Regions from separate parts of the Mesorhizobium sp. WSM4808 genome, predicted to be linked through region 1. Evidence: riboswitches for the same ligand, from Rfam matches in the RefSeq annotation. Region 1 holds a riboswitch; the other holds the start of a gene.
The links. A riboswitch is a leader RNA that binds a small molecule or an ion and turns the genes downstream of it on or off. The one in region 1 is predicted to bind thiamine pyrophosphate.

Region 1 (6,472 bases):
GCATTGGCGGGCAGGGAAAGGGCTAAGATTACCGCACTACCCGCCAACATGTTGGCGACTGTCTTGATGGTGTGAGCCATAACACTCTCCTGTTGTCGTTGCGCTAAAGCAATTGGCGAGAGGCCGATTGCAAGATCAACTACGCGAGGTGGTGAATTTCAGTTTCAGAGAGAGAATACTCAACCTGAAGCGTGGTATACATCAACAAAATTTCTGAAATAAAATTATAATAAAGTTGGAGTAATTTCTCTTTACACTAACAGCGCGTAAGGCCATTGATGATCGGACGTTACTCTGCTCGTCTTTACTGCGAGGCCGTACACCGCACCGGACAGCGCATGAGCCTCTCGCAAGATCAGCAAGACCGCCACGATGATTGCAAGTGGCCAGAGTCTGTCGGCGGATGCGGGAGCGAGAGAGTGCAAGCGTGATTGCAGGCCGAACGATTCTGCGCTGGCCGGCTTGTCAGACGATCCCGTAGAACAGCCTGTAGTGGACGCGCTTCATATAGTCCCGGTATTCCGGCGTCGCGGCTAACAGCGCCTCTTCGCGCAGGATGCGATGAACCTGGAAGAAGGTGATCGCGGCGTAGACAGCAAGATTGTAGAAGGAAAAGGCCGACAGCAGGAACAGGACATGACCGGCAAGGTATCCGGCATAGATCGGGTGCCGCACCAGGCGGTAGGCACCGTCGGTCATCACGCCGCGATTGCCCGGCAGAATGGCGAAAGAACGCCCTAGCGATATCTTCCCCCAGATCACGAACCCCAACGCCAGGACTTGCAGCGGCGCGGCGGCATAGATCGGGATGATGGCCACGCCCGGTTCCAGGTCGATGAAGCCGACACCGAAGCTGGCGACCACCGAAACAACCACCGTCAGCGGGTTCCAGTCGCGTACCTGTGGTCGCCGCGACAGAAGCAGCCAGGTAAAGGTCAGGATCTCTGAAATTGCCACCAGCGCCACATTGATGCGGGTCGGGTCGAGCATCAGGTGATATACGCCGCGGTAGACGAACATGCCCGCGAAGGCCAGCGCGCAGATCCGAAAGAAACCTTCGCGCAAATCCACCAGGATTTCGCGCGTTCGGGCTGCGGACAAAATCCTGCCGTCACTGATGTGCGAAAGCGCCTCGCTTTTTGATATGAGCAATGCAAACACCCCAATGATCCCTCAGGGCGACCTTTGCACGCAACCATTGCCGGGCAGTTAATCAACAAGATCAGATCGGCATTAAACTGGCTGTCGGGGAGCCAGGGCGCCACTCCCAGACGACCTGCTCCACGCGGTCGCCCAGAAAGACTGGCGACCCATCTCATTTGGTTTTGCCAGACTAGCTCAGATAGTCGTTGCGGAAATAGCTCCCGAAATCCGGGCGTTGAGCAACCAGCTTGCCGTCGGCATCACGCAAAATGCCGGACGCGAAGAGATAGCCGCCGATCGCTCCCATCTTGGCCGGATCCATCGTCCCGATGGCGCCGCTTTGGCTGCGCAGATAATGGCCGTCGATCAGCGCCTTCAGTGAGGCGTGGATCAGCGCCGGATTGGTCAACGCATCCTTGTTGGCCGCGATCAGCAGGGCTGCCGCATCTTCGGGGTGATCGACCGCGAACTGGTAGCCGCGCCGCGTCGCCTGGACAAAGGCGGCCGCAGGCTTGGGGTTTGCCTGGAGATAGGCTTCGCTCGAAGAGATCAGTGTCGTGTGCTCGTCAGGCACGCCGTAATCGGCATAGACGAAGCTGCGTTGTTTGACGCCCCTGAGCTCGGCGTCGACACCCTCCCAGGTCGAGACTTCGAGCGTGAAATCGACCGAACCGTTGGCCAGCGCCTCATAGGCTGAGGTGCCGAGCGTCACCGTCTCGAAATTGCCCTTGCCGCCATCATGGCGGATGATGGTCGATATCAGGGCGTTTTCCCAGGCGCTGCCGAAGCCGCCATAGGTCAGGCCGTCGAGGTTTCTCGGGCTTACGATCTCGCTGCGGGCCGCATTGAAGACCACGCGGCCGGTTTCCGATTGCACCACCGCATAGACGCCCTTCAGGTCCGCTCCGGCGGTTCTCTGGGTGAACAGGCTGATGGTGCCGTTGATGCCGAAATCGGCGACGCGATTTGCAACCAGCGTGCCCGCACCGGTATCGCTGTAAGGCAGGATGTCGACCTCGAGCCCGGCCTCGCGATAGAAGCCCTTGTCGCGGGCGACGAACAGTCCGATGTGGTTGGTGTTGACAGTCCAGTCGAGGGCAACGGTGACCTTTTGTGCCGATTGTGCTTGGGCTCGCCCCGATCCGGCAACGAGCGGAAGGCCTGTGGCAAGGGTCAGCAACAACGCCTGCCGGCGCGTCAAGTCAGTCATGATCGTGTCCTTTGGATGGGGTGGCGTTGAGGATGATGTCGAGAATCTCGGCCTCGAGCGTACTTGCCTGGCGCGCGGCATCGCCGCCAAGGCTGCGCGGGCGCGGCAGCGGCACCTTGATTTCACGCACGATGCGGGCCGGGCGCGCCGACAGCACATAGATGCGGTCGGACAGGAACACGGCTTCGCGCACGTCATGGGTGATCAGGAGCGCCGTCCAGCGATGATGCCGCCACATCTGTTCCAGCCAGCGCTGCATGGCCGTGCGGGTCAGCGCGTCGAGAGCGCCGAACGGCTCGTCGAGCAAAAGCATGTCGCGTTGCTGCACCACCGTGCGCAGCAAGGCCGCGCGCTGGCGCATACCGCCGGACAGTTGCGCTGGAAAATGCCGCTCGAAGCCGGCAAGCCCGAATTCGGCAAACAACGGCGCAACGCGCGCCCGCGCCGCCTGTCTCCTCATGCCTTGCACTTCGAGCCCGAGCGTCGCGTTTTCGAGGATGCGCCGCCACGGCATCAGCGCGTCACGCTGCGGCATGAAGGCGAAATGCCTGCCGTGGTCGTCGAGCGGCGCGCCGTCGAACAACATCTCGCCCTCGCCATGCTCGGCGCCGGTCAGGAGCTGGAAGAGTGTCGATTTGCCGGCGCCCGAGGGTCCAAGGATCGAGACGAATTCACCAGCGCCGACGCTAAGCGAAATATCGGCCAGCACGTCGAGCCCACCGAACGCCTTGCGCACATGCCGCAGCTCGAGCCGGTTCATCGCCAGGCCCCCTTCCCGGCGGTTTCCTTGCCGGCCCGCTCCCAGGGCATCGCGAGGCGCTGCAGCAGTACAGTCAACCCGAACAGGACAAGTGTCAGCGCGGCACTCACTCCGACGGCGGCAAGAACCAGGTCAGGACGGAAATTGTTCTTGGCGTTGAGCATGTAGATGCCCAGCCCCTTCGCGGCCCCCGCATATTCGGCGAAGATCGCGCCGACCACGGCGTAGGTGATGGAGATCCTCAAACCAGCGAAGAAATAGGGCAGCGCCGAAGGCAGCCGTGCCAGCACGAAGATGCGCCAGCGCCCTGCCCCCATGGCGCGCAGCATTTGCCCGATCTCGGCCTCGGTCGACTCATAACCCTCGACCAACGCAACCAGCATCGGAAAGAAGGTAACCAGCGCCACCAGCATGATCTTGGGCGCCAGCCCGAAGCCGAACCAGAGCACCACCAGCGGCGCGATCGCCACCAGCGGCAAGGTCTGGCTGACGATTAAGACAGGAAACATCGCACGCCGCAGCGGCTGGAAGAAGTCGACCAGCGTTGACAGCACGAAGGCAGCGCTGAGCGAACAGGCAAAGCCGAGCAGCGTGGCGCCGATGGTCGGAATGGCGTTGTCGGCCAGCGCCTGGCGATTGAGCAGCGCTTGCTCGAAAACGCGCGACGGCGCCGGCAGTGTCGTCGGCCTGATGCCGGAATAGGTGGCATAAAGCTCCCACGCCAGCAGGAGCAAACCGACCGAGATCATGGCCGGCATTGCCTTGACAAGAAGGCTCGCGATCGGGCGCGAAGCGACTGATGATGTGGCCACGGGAGATAACCTTTGACGGCAGCGCGAAAGCGCGGCTGGCTCAGACAGCCGACGGGCTGTTGGCCGAGACCGTGACGTCGAGGGTTACGTGGCCGGCGCCTGGTCCGAAGCGGCAGAAGGCCTCGTCCAGCGCCGAAAAGATCGCACCGGCATCACCGCGCAGTTTCGTGCAGAAATGCTTGGAACGCTCATAGACGCCGGACTGCTTGAGAAAATCGATGCAGCCGTAGATCTCGTCCATGTGGTCGTCGGTGCCCATCACATAGAGCGAGAACTGCGCCGCCGCCGGCTGGCCGGTGGCAGCAGCATTGCGCACCGCCGCGATGGCCGCATCCTTGCGCGGGCCGAGTGGCCCAACAGGCCCGCCAAGTGCATCGGAGCGGCAGATCGGATCATCCGGCTCGCCAGGGCACCCGCGCGAGATGGTGGCCGACAACACGCAATGTTTGCCGCTGCGTGCCGCCGCCACGAAGAGGTCGCGCATGGCGGGAAACAGCACTTCGGGCGGCCCGACCAGCAAGGTCGAGATGTCGTCGGTCTCGATCCTGAGCTTGTCGCGCCAGGGATCGAGCGCACCGAGCGCGCCAAGAATGACACCGACGAAATCGTCGGTCATGGGGTATAGGGAAATCTGTGCGCCTGAAAACATCGCCCGCCTCGCTCCGCTGGTATTACCCAGATCAGCTTCTAGGGTCTGTGGGCTTGCCGCCCCCGTCTCAGCCCCGACCGTACGGAGCACCCCTGTGGATGTGCGCCTTAAAGCATCATTCGAGTTCAAGGGAAAGCCGTTTTTTCAGAGCACTGCGCCAAAAGCATTGCGCCAGTCACGGTGCGCCTGTGCGGAATTTTGTCGGGAACCTTCGCCGCTGCGACCGGTTGTCCCCACAGTCGCAACGCGATCACTTTCGTAGAAAACAAGCGACGACTTCACAGAAATGGAGACAAACCATGTTCATGAAAATCCTCGCAGCTTCGGTTCTCACCATTGGTCTGGCCACGTCAGCCATGGCGCAAAGCGCCGGCAGCAACAACGCAAATGGAAGCGGCAGCGGCAAATCGGTGACGGTTGAGCCGAACACGCCGGCTTCACCGAATACGGTCGAGCCGGACACTGTCGACCCGGGCACGACCAACAGCACGACTGGCACGGTAGGAGATATGAATTCAAACGCGGATCAGAATTGCCCGGCAAGTCCGCAGGGGGCGCAGGCAGATGCCAACGGCACCTCCCCGGGCACCACCTCGCCGACAGTCAACGACAACAATTGCGGCAAGTAATCTGCACGCGATCGAACCAAAGCCGCGGAGCACAACCTCCGCGGCTTTGTTCTACCACGACGCGGGGATCGGGGTTTGGTACAACCTTGAACTCTACGAAACCGCCGTCTCGCGAACCGGCAGCTTCCAGCCTGGCCTGACGAAGTGGCAGGTGTATCCGTTGGGATATTTCTCCAGATAGTCCTGATGCTCGGGCTCGGCTTCCCAGAACGGACCAACGGGTGCGACTTCGGTGATGACCTTGCCCGGCCACAGGCCCGAGGCATCGACATCGGCGATGGTGTCCTCGGCGACGCGCTTCTGTTCGTCGCTGGTGTAATAGATCGCCGAGCGATAACTCGTCCCGACATCGTTGCCCTGGCGGTTGCGGGTCGTCGGATCGTGGATCTGGAAAAAGCGTTCCAGCAGCGTGCGATAGCTTATGATGGCCGGATCGAAATTGATCTCGATGGCTTCGGCGTGGGTGCCGTGGTTGCGGTAGGTGGCGTTGGGCACGTCGCCGCCGCTGTAGCCGACACGGGTGGAGATGACGCCGGGATAGCGCCGTATCAAATCCTGCATGCCCCAGAAACAGCCGCCGGCAAGGACTGCACGTTCGGTCGAAGTCGCCATGTCACGTCTCCTCAAAAGCAATTCCAGGAAAAGTGTGTGGCGGTTTTCCGTCTGGAATTGCGTGAAAGCAAGTGGTCTCGCCATAAATGGGCATTGTCACCTGCTTCGTCCAGCGGACGCGGTGGATCTACCTCAATTGCTCGGTTGGGCGAGGCTGTCGATCAAACCCAGTAGCTTCATGCCAGGCGGAATGGCGGCAAAGCTGATCGCCACCGGTGGTGCCCTGAGCGACCAGTCGAAAAGAACGGTCTTGACCGGGATGTTTCCCAGCCACGCCAGCAGCCGAGGTGGCACGCCGCTCCCGGGCCAGACCAGAAGCATGCCGTGATCGCGCAGCCGCTGGCTGGTGATCCAGGGGGCGAGCCGCATGTCGAGGTCTGTGAAGATCGACGGCTTGTCATAGGCGTTGAGGCCCGCCAGCAACGCGATGCGGGTATCGCCGCCGACGATGTCGAGCCGACCGGGCACCGCCGCGTGCCAGACCGCCTCGGCTTCGTCCGAAATCTGCCGCGCTGGCCAGCAGACGGCATCCATGCGCCCGCGCAAATTGCAACTCGTCCAGCGGATGCCCGCATAGGCACCGGACATGCCGAGGATGCAGGCGAACGCGCAGATCGCCAGCCGTCGCAGTTCGACGGCGCCAAGCCGATGACCCAG
Region 2 (6,472 bases), on a different contig from region 1:
AGATCGCCTCCTTTTATGCGCATAATCTAGGCGCATAAAAGCCCCCACGCAATCCTTCACCCTTCCATTTCCTCGCGCAACATCTCCAGCTCCAGCCATTCTTCCTCGAGCGCCGCCAGCGTAGCGCGCTCCTTGTCGAGGGCGGCGATCGTCTTTTGGAACGAGGCCGGGTCGCGCTCGTAATAGGCCGGATCGGCGATGTTGTTCTCCAGCCTTGAGATCGAAGCCGTCACAGCCTCGATTTTTTTGGGCAGCGATTCCAACGCGAATTTCTGCTTGAACGACAGTTTCTTCGCCGGCCCCTTTGGCGCAGCCGCTTCACTCTTGGCCGTCACTGGCGCTTCGCCGTTTTCGGCCTTCGCGCGCGCCTTGCGGTCGTCCAGCCTGGTGCCGCCGCGCTGCGCCAGCATGTCGGAGTAGCCGCCGGCATATTCGATCCAGCGGCCGTCACCATCCGGTGCGATCAGGCTGGTCACGGTGCGGTCGAGGAAATCGCGGTCGTGGCTGACCAGGATGACGGTGCCGGCAAAGCCAGCGACCAGTTCCTGCAGCAGTTCCAGCGTCTCCATATCGAGATCGTTGGTCGGCTCATCGAGCACCAGAAGGTTTGCCGGCCGCGCCAGCACGCGCGCCAGCAAGAGCCGTGCCCGCTCGCCGCCGGACAATTCGCGCACCGGGGTGCGTGCCTGCTCCGGCTTGAACAGGAAATCCTTCATGTAGGAGACGACGTGGCGCTGCTCGCCATTGATGACGAGGTTCTCGCCGCGCCCGTCGGTGAGATATTGCGCCAGCGTCTCCTGCGGGTCGACCGCCTCGCGCTTCTGGTCGAGCGTGGCGATCTCCAGATTGGTGCCGAGCCGCACCGAACCGGCGTCCGGCTTCATCTCGCCGGTCAGCATCTTCAAGAGCGTCGTCTTGCCGGCGCCGTTCGGCCCGACCAGGCCGACGCGATCGCCGCGCTGGATGCGGGTCGAAAACCCCTTGACCACGGTTAGATCGCCAAAGCTCTTCTCGATGTTCTTCGCCTCGATCACCAGCTTGCCGGACTCGGCGGCGTCGCTCGCCACCATGGTCGCCGACCCTTCGGCACCGCGATGGCCGCGAAAACGCTGGCGCATGGTCTGCAACTCGCCGAGCCGGCGCATGTTTCGCTTGCGCCTCGCCGTCACGCCGTAGCGCAGCCAATGCTCTTCGCGAACGATCTGGCGGCCGAGTTTATGCTGCTCGCGCTCTTCTTCCTCCAGGACCAGGTCGCGCCATTCCTCGAAATGGCCAAAGCCCTTGTCCAGCCTGCGGGTCTGGCCGCGATCGAGCCAGATGGTGGCGCGCGACACACGTTCGAGAAAGCGGCGGTCGTGCGAGATGACGATCAGTGCCGAGGAGGTGCGGATGAGTTCTTCTTCCAGCCATTCGATGACCGAGAGGTCGAGATGGTTGGTCGGCTCATCGAGCAGCAGGATGTCTGGCTCCGGCGCCATGACGCGGGCAAGGGCAGCACGCCTCGCCTCGCCGCCCGACAGGTCGTTCGGACGTTCCTCACCCGACAGTCCGAGATGCTCCATCAGATAGCTGGCGCGGTAGGGATCGTCGGCAGGGCCAAGCCCGGCCTCGACATAGGCGCGGACAGTGGCAAAGCCCTCCATGTCGGGCATCTGCGGCAAATAGCGGACAGTTGCCGAAGGCTGGCGGAACACCTCACCGTCCTGCGGCTCGATCAGGCCGGCGGCGATCTTCAGCAGGGTCGACTTGCCCGACCCGTTGCGGCCGACCAGTGCGATCTTGTCGCCGGCCGAAGCCGTCAAGGCGGCGCCATCGAGCAGCGGCGTGCCGCCGAAGGTCAGTTTTATCCCGTCGAGGTTGAGAAGGGGCGGGGCCATGTCAGCTTTCAGGTAAGGGATAGGGATGAGCGAGCAGCATCGCGCGGCCATGGCCGAGCGCGATTTCGAGGCGGCCCTTGACCTCGTTGGAAATGGTCAGCGACGAACCGAAGGCCACCTTGACGTGGTTCAGCGGCCATTTGGCGCCGGTGACGGTCAACCCGGCAAGCTCGGAAAAGCCGAGCACCGAAAACAGCGTGCCATCGGCATAGTCGAAGCCGGCCGTTCCGCGCAGCAGGGGAATGCCTTCCTGGGCGCCGCTGGTCAGGAGCACATCGGTCCCTGCTTCGGCCAGCCGCAAGGCAAGCGCCAGATGCAGGAAAGCGTGGTCGGCGCGCTTGCCGCCGAAAGCACCGGCGAGCACCAGCCGGGTCGCGCCGCGCTCGAGTGCTGCGGCGATGGCCAGTTCGCCATCGGTCTGGTCCTTTTCCGCCGGGAAGGTCCGGCGCGGCACGGAAGCGAGATCGTCCGGCAGGTTCGCCGGCACGGAATCGAAATCACCCACCCACAGCTCCGGCACGAGGCCCAGCAACTGCGCATGGCCTATGCCGGCGTCGGCGGCGATGACGCGGGAGCCTTCGACCTGACGGTCGAGCCGTGGCGTGCGGATGAGATCGCCGCCAAGCAGGATGGTGAATGTGCTCATATCGTGTGGCCCTTACCAGCCCGGCACGGGAAACGGAAGGCGGCAAACTCCCACTTGCGTGGCGGATCGGGCCGGCCTATGTGTCGAAACGCTCTAACGGGGTGCCGGACGCGATCTTCGCGGACCGGCTGAGAGGCAGTCTCGCCAACCCGCTGAACCTGATCCGGTTTGTACCGGCGGAGGGATTAGACGTTTCGGACAGTCCGACGCCTCAATTCCTTTCAATTCGAACGAAGGAGGCGCCGATGCGCACGCTTTTATACGCTCTTGTTTCAGCAACTGTCGTGGCCTTGTCCGGACCGGCCTTGGCCAAGGACAAGCTCACCGTCTACACCTATGAGAGTTTTACCGCCGACTGGGGTCCGGGTCCCGTGGTGAAGAAGGCGTTCGAGGCCGAATGCGGCTGCGATGTCGAGTTCGTCTCGGTCGCCGACGGCGTCGCGTTGTTCAACCGCGTCAGATTGGAAGGCGCATCGACCAAGGCCGATATCGTGCTTGGCCTCGACACCAATCTCACCGCCGATGCCAAGGCCTCAGGCTTGTTCGCGCCGCATGGCGGCGTAACTGATGTCAACGTGCCGGGTGGCTGGAGCGACGATACTTTTGTCCCCTTTGATTACGGCTATTTCGCTGTCGTCTACGACACCGAGAAGCTGAGGAACCCGCCGAAAAGCCTGAAAGAGCTGGTCGAAGGCAGTGCCGACGACAAGATCGTCATCCAGGATCCACGCACCTCGACGCCGGGCCTCGGCCTGCTTCTGTGGGTCAAGTCGGTTTATGGCGACAAGGCGCCGGAGGCCTGGGCCAAGCTCAAGCCGAAGGTGCTGACCGTGACGCCGGGCTGGAGCGAGGCCTATGGGCTGTTCACCAAGGGCGAGGCGCCGATGGTGCTGTCCTACACGACGTCGCCGGCCTATCACATGATCGCCGAGAACACCGGGCGCTACCAGGCGGCCTCCTTCGAGGAGGGCGAGTATCTGCAGATCGAGGTGGCGGGTATCACCACGACGGGAGCCAAGAATCCGCTGGCGGCCAAGTTTATGGCCTTCATGACCGGGCCTAAATTCCAGGATGCCATTCCCGAGACCAACTGGATGTTCCCGGCCGGCAAGACCGACAAGCCGCTCAATCCGGCCTTTGACAAACTGGTCAAGCCGACCAAGACCTTGCTGTTCAGCCCGCAAGAGGTCGCTGCCAATCGCAAGGCCTGGGTCGATGAATGGCTTGCGGTGATGAGCAAATAAGTTTGCTATCGAAGATGAGTGCTCTACGGCGCCCCCCTCTGTCCTGCCGGACATCTCCCCCGCTTGGGGGGAGATTGGCTGCCATCGGCGATTTCGCCAATCGCCAATGCTGCTGGAGTGAGCGAGGCGTCGAAATTGCCAATCTCCCCCCTTGTGGGGGAGATGTCCGGCAGGACAGAGGGGGGCGCGAAGGAACGCAATCCTTTGTAAGTGCCGCGATCCGGAGATTGGTGGTCCGGCGTGCGACGCGCAGCCTCTGATCCCCGCGTCAGCGCCGGCATTGTCGCGCTTGCCGCGATCGCGCTGCTGATCGGCGGCGCGTTTGCCGGCCTGCTTTTCGAGGGCGCCCATGATTTCTCGGGCGCCTGGGCAGCCTTCGATCCCTATCTGCTTCGCGTCATTCGCTTCACGCTCTGGCAAGCGGCGCTCTCGACGCTGCTTTCGGCCATCCCGGCGCTGTTCGTGGCGCGCGCTCTGTCGCGACATCCACGTTTCTTCGGCCGCGCCTTCATCCTGCAGATCTTCGCCGTGCCGTTGGCGCTGCCGGCTATTGTCGCAGCGCTCGGCATTCTGGCGCTTTATGGCCGTGCCGGCTATTTCGCCGGCGTGCTTGCCTTGATCGGCGGCGGAAGCTGGCCGGGTATCTATGGCCTGTCCGGCATCCTCGTCGCCCATGTCTTCTTCAACCTGCCGCTGGCGACGCGGCTGTTCCTCGAGGCGCTGCAGACCATACCGGCCGACCAATGGCGGTTGGCGAGCCAACTCGGCATGGCGGCGCGGCCGGCGTTCCGGCTGATCGAATGGCCAACGCTGCGCGCCGCACTGCCCGGCGTCGCCGGGCTTGTGTTCATGCTCTGCATCACATCCTTCACGATCGTGCTGACGCTCGGCGGCGGGCCGGCCGCGACGACGCTGGAGGTCGGCATCTACCAGGCCCTGCGCTTCGATTTCGATCCCGCGCGGGCCGTTACACTGACGCTGTTGCAGATCGCCCTGACCTTTATCGTTGTGCTGGCCCTGACGCGCCTGGGCGCCAATGTGGTCGGCGACACCAATTTGCCGGTCGCGCAACGCCGCTATATCTCGGTGAATCGGAGCGAGACCTGGTTGAACGCGCTAGTCATCATCCTGGCGCTGCTGTTCGTCGTTGGGCCGATGGCGGCAACCGTGATGGCCGGGTTGGGTGCGGATCTCGGCCGTTTGGCCAGCGAGGCCACTGTCCGGCAGGCAACGCTGACCAGCGCGGCGCTCGCCTTCCTGTCGGCACTGCTCTCGGTGATGCTGTCGCTGGCGCTGACCATGGCGCGGCGGGCACTGGCGCTGAACCGCCGTGCCGGCGCAAAGACACTGCTCGAACGCGCCGCCGATACAGGCGCCGGCTTTGTTCTTGTCGTGCCGCCGATCGTCGTCGGCGCCGGCTGGTTCCTGTTGCTGCGCCATGCCGGCGATGTCTTTGCCATCGCCCCGGTCATGGTCGTCACCGTCAACGCGGTGATGGCGATGCCGTTCGCCCTGCGCGCCGTGCGTCCCGCCTATGATGCGGCGAGCGAGCGTCACGAACGGCTCTGCGCACAGCTCGGCATTGCGGGCTGGAACCGGCTGATACTGGTCGACTGGCCGTCGCTGCGGCGCCCGCTCGCCACGGCCTTCGCTTTCGCCATGGCGCTGTCGCTGGGCGATCTCGGTGTCATTGCCCTGTTCGGCAGTGATTCCGTGCAGACATTGCCCTACCTTCTTCTGGCTCGGATGGGCAGCTACCGCACCGAGGATGCCGCCGGCCTGGCACTCCTGCTCGGCCTCGTCTGTCTCGCGTTGATCGTGGCGGCGCACTGGCTGGGAAGGGAGAAGGTCCGGGATGCGTGACGGGGCGGCCAGCAGGCTTGAAAAGGGCGCATCGGTGCGGCTGGACAAGGTGTCGTTCAGTTATGGTGAGGTGCCACTTGTCTTCGACGTCGAGTTCGCCACGGCGAAGATCACCGCCATCATGGGTCCGAGCGGTTCGGGCAAGTCGACGCTGCTCAATCTGGTCGCCGGCTTCGAGACCCCACAATCGGGCCGCGTGCTGATCGGCGGGGCCGATGTCAGCGCCGAGCCGGCCTCGGCGCGGCCGGTGTCGATGGTGTTCCAGGAGAACAATCTCTTCGCGCATCTTTCCGTCGAGCAGAATGTCGGGCTCGGTCGCTCGCCCTCCCTGGGACTGACCGAGGCGGACCGCGCCGCGGTCGCCGAGGCGCTTGCGCGCACCGGTCTCGCGGGCAAGGAGAAACGCCTGCCGCGCGAGCTCTCCGGGGGCGAACGCCAGCGCGTCGCACTGGCCCGCGTGCTGGTGCGCGACCGACCGGTGTTGCTGCTCGACGAGCCATTCGCTTCGCTCGGACCCGCTTTGCGCGACGAGATGCTGAATCTGGTTGCTGCCGTTCATGCCGAACGCGCCATGACGGTGCTATTTGTCACCCACCAGCCCGAGGATGCACGCCGCATCGGCGAGCACATGGTGTTTGTCGACAATGGGTTGGTGGCCGCAACCGGCAAGGCTGATGATTTCTTTACCGGGGCTGGTCCGGAGGCGTTCCGGCGCTATATCGGCGCGGGTGCTGGATATTCCACATCACGCGATGTTGCCCGGAAGCGGACATAATTTACGGTCAAACCGGCTCCAGGCGATGTGGCGTTTGCTTGCCATGACCGGGGGAGTGTGGCTAGGT

Region 2: linked by a shared signal. The riboswitch ahead of thiB (thiamine ABC transporter substrate binding subunit) and the one ahead of AC0L2U_RS25665 (YkoF family thiamine/hydroxymethylpyrimidine-binding protein) in region 1 are both predicted to bind thiamine pyrophosphate.

What each region holds. Positions count from the first base shown of each region.
Region 1 covers NZ_JBVVQX010000016.1:42,619-49,090, forward strand. Annotated here, with positions in the region: gene AC0L2U_RS25640 (hypothetical protein) at 1-80, opposite strand, end outside; gene AC0L2U_RS25645 (methyltransferase family protein) at 466-1,161, opposite strand; gene AC0L2U_RS25650 (ABC transporter substrate-binding protein) at 1,334-2,353, opposite strand; gene AC0L2U_RS25655 (ABC transporter ATP-binding protein) at 2,346-3,113, opposite strand; gene AC0L2U_RS25660 (ABC transporter permease) at 3,110-3,862, opposite strand; gene AC0L2U_RS25665 (YkoF family thiamine/hydroxymethylpyrimidine-binding protein) at 3,966-4,574, opposite strand; TPP riboswitch at 4,565-4,678, opposite strand; gene AC0L2U_RS25670 (RodZ family helix-turn-helix domain-containing protein) at 4,874-5,203, shown strand; gene msrA (peptide-methionine (S)-S-oxide reductase MsrA) at 5,297-5,815, opposite strand; gene AC0L2U_RS25680 (ArnT family glycosyltransferase) at 5,948-6,472, opposite strand, start outside.
Region 2 covers NZ_JBVVQX010000005.1:443,853-450,324, forward strand. Annotated here, with positions in the region: gene AC0L2U_RS12180 (ABC-F family ATP-binding cassette domain-containing protein) at 57-1,877, opposite strand; gene AC0L2U_RS12185 (thiamine diphosphokinase) at 1,879-2,523, opposite strand; TPP riboswitch at 2,611-2,725, shown strand; gene thiB (thiamine ABC transporter substrate binding subunit) at 2,769-3,767, shown strand; gene thiP (thiamine/thiamine pyrophosphate ABC transporter permease) at 4,008-5,630, shown strand; gene thiQ (thiamine ABC transporter ATP-binding protein) at 5,623-6,405, shown strand.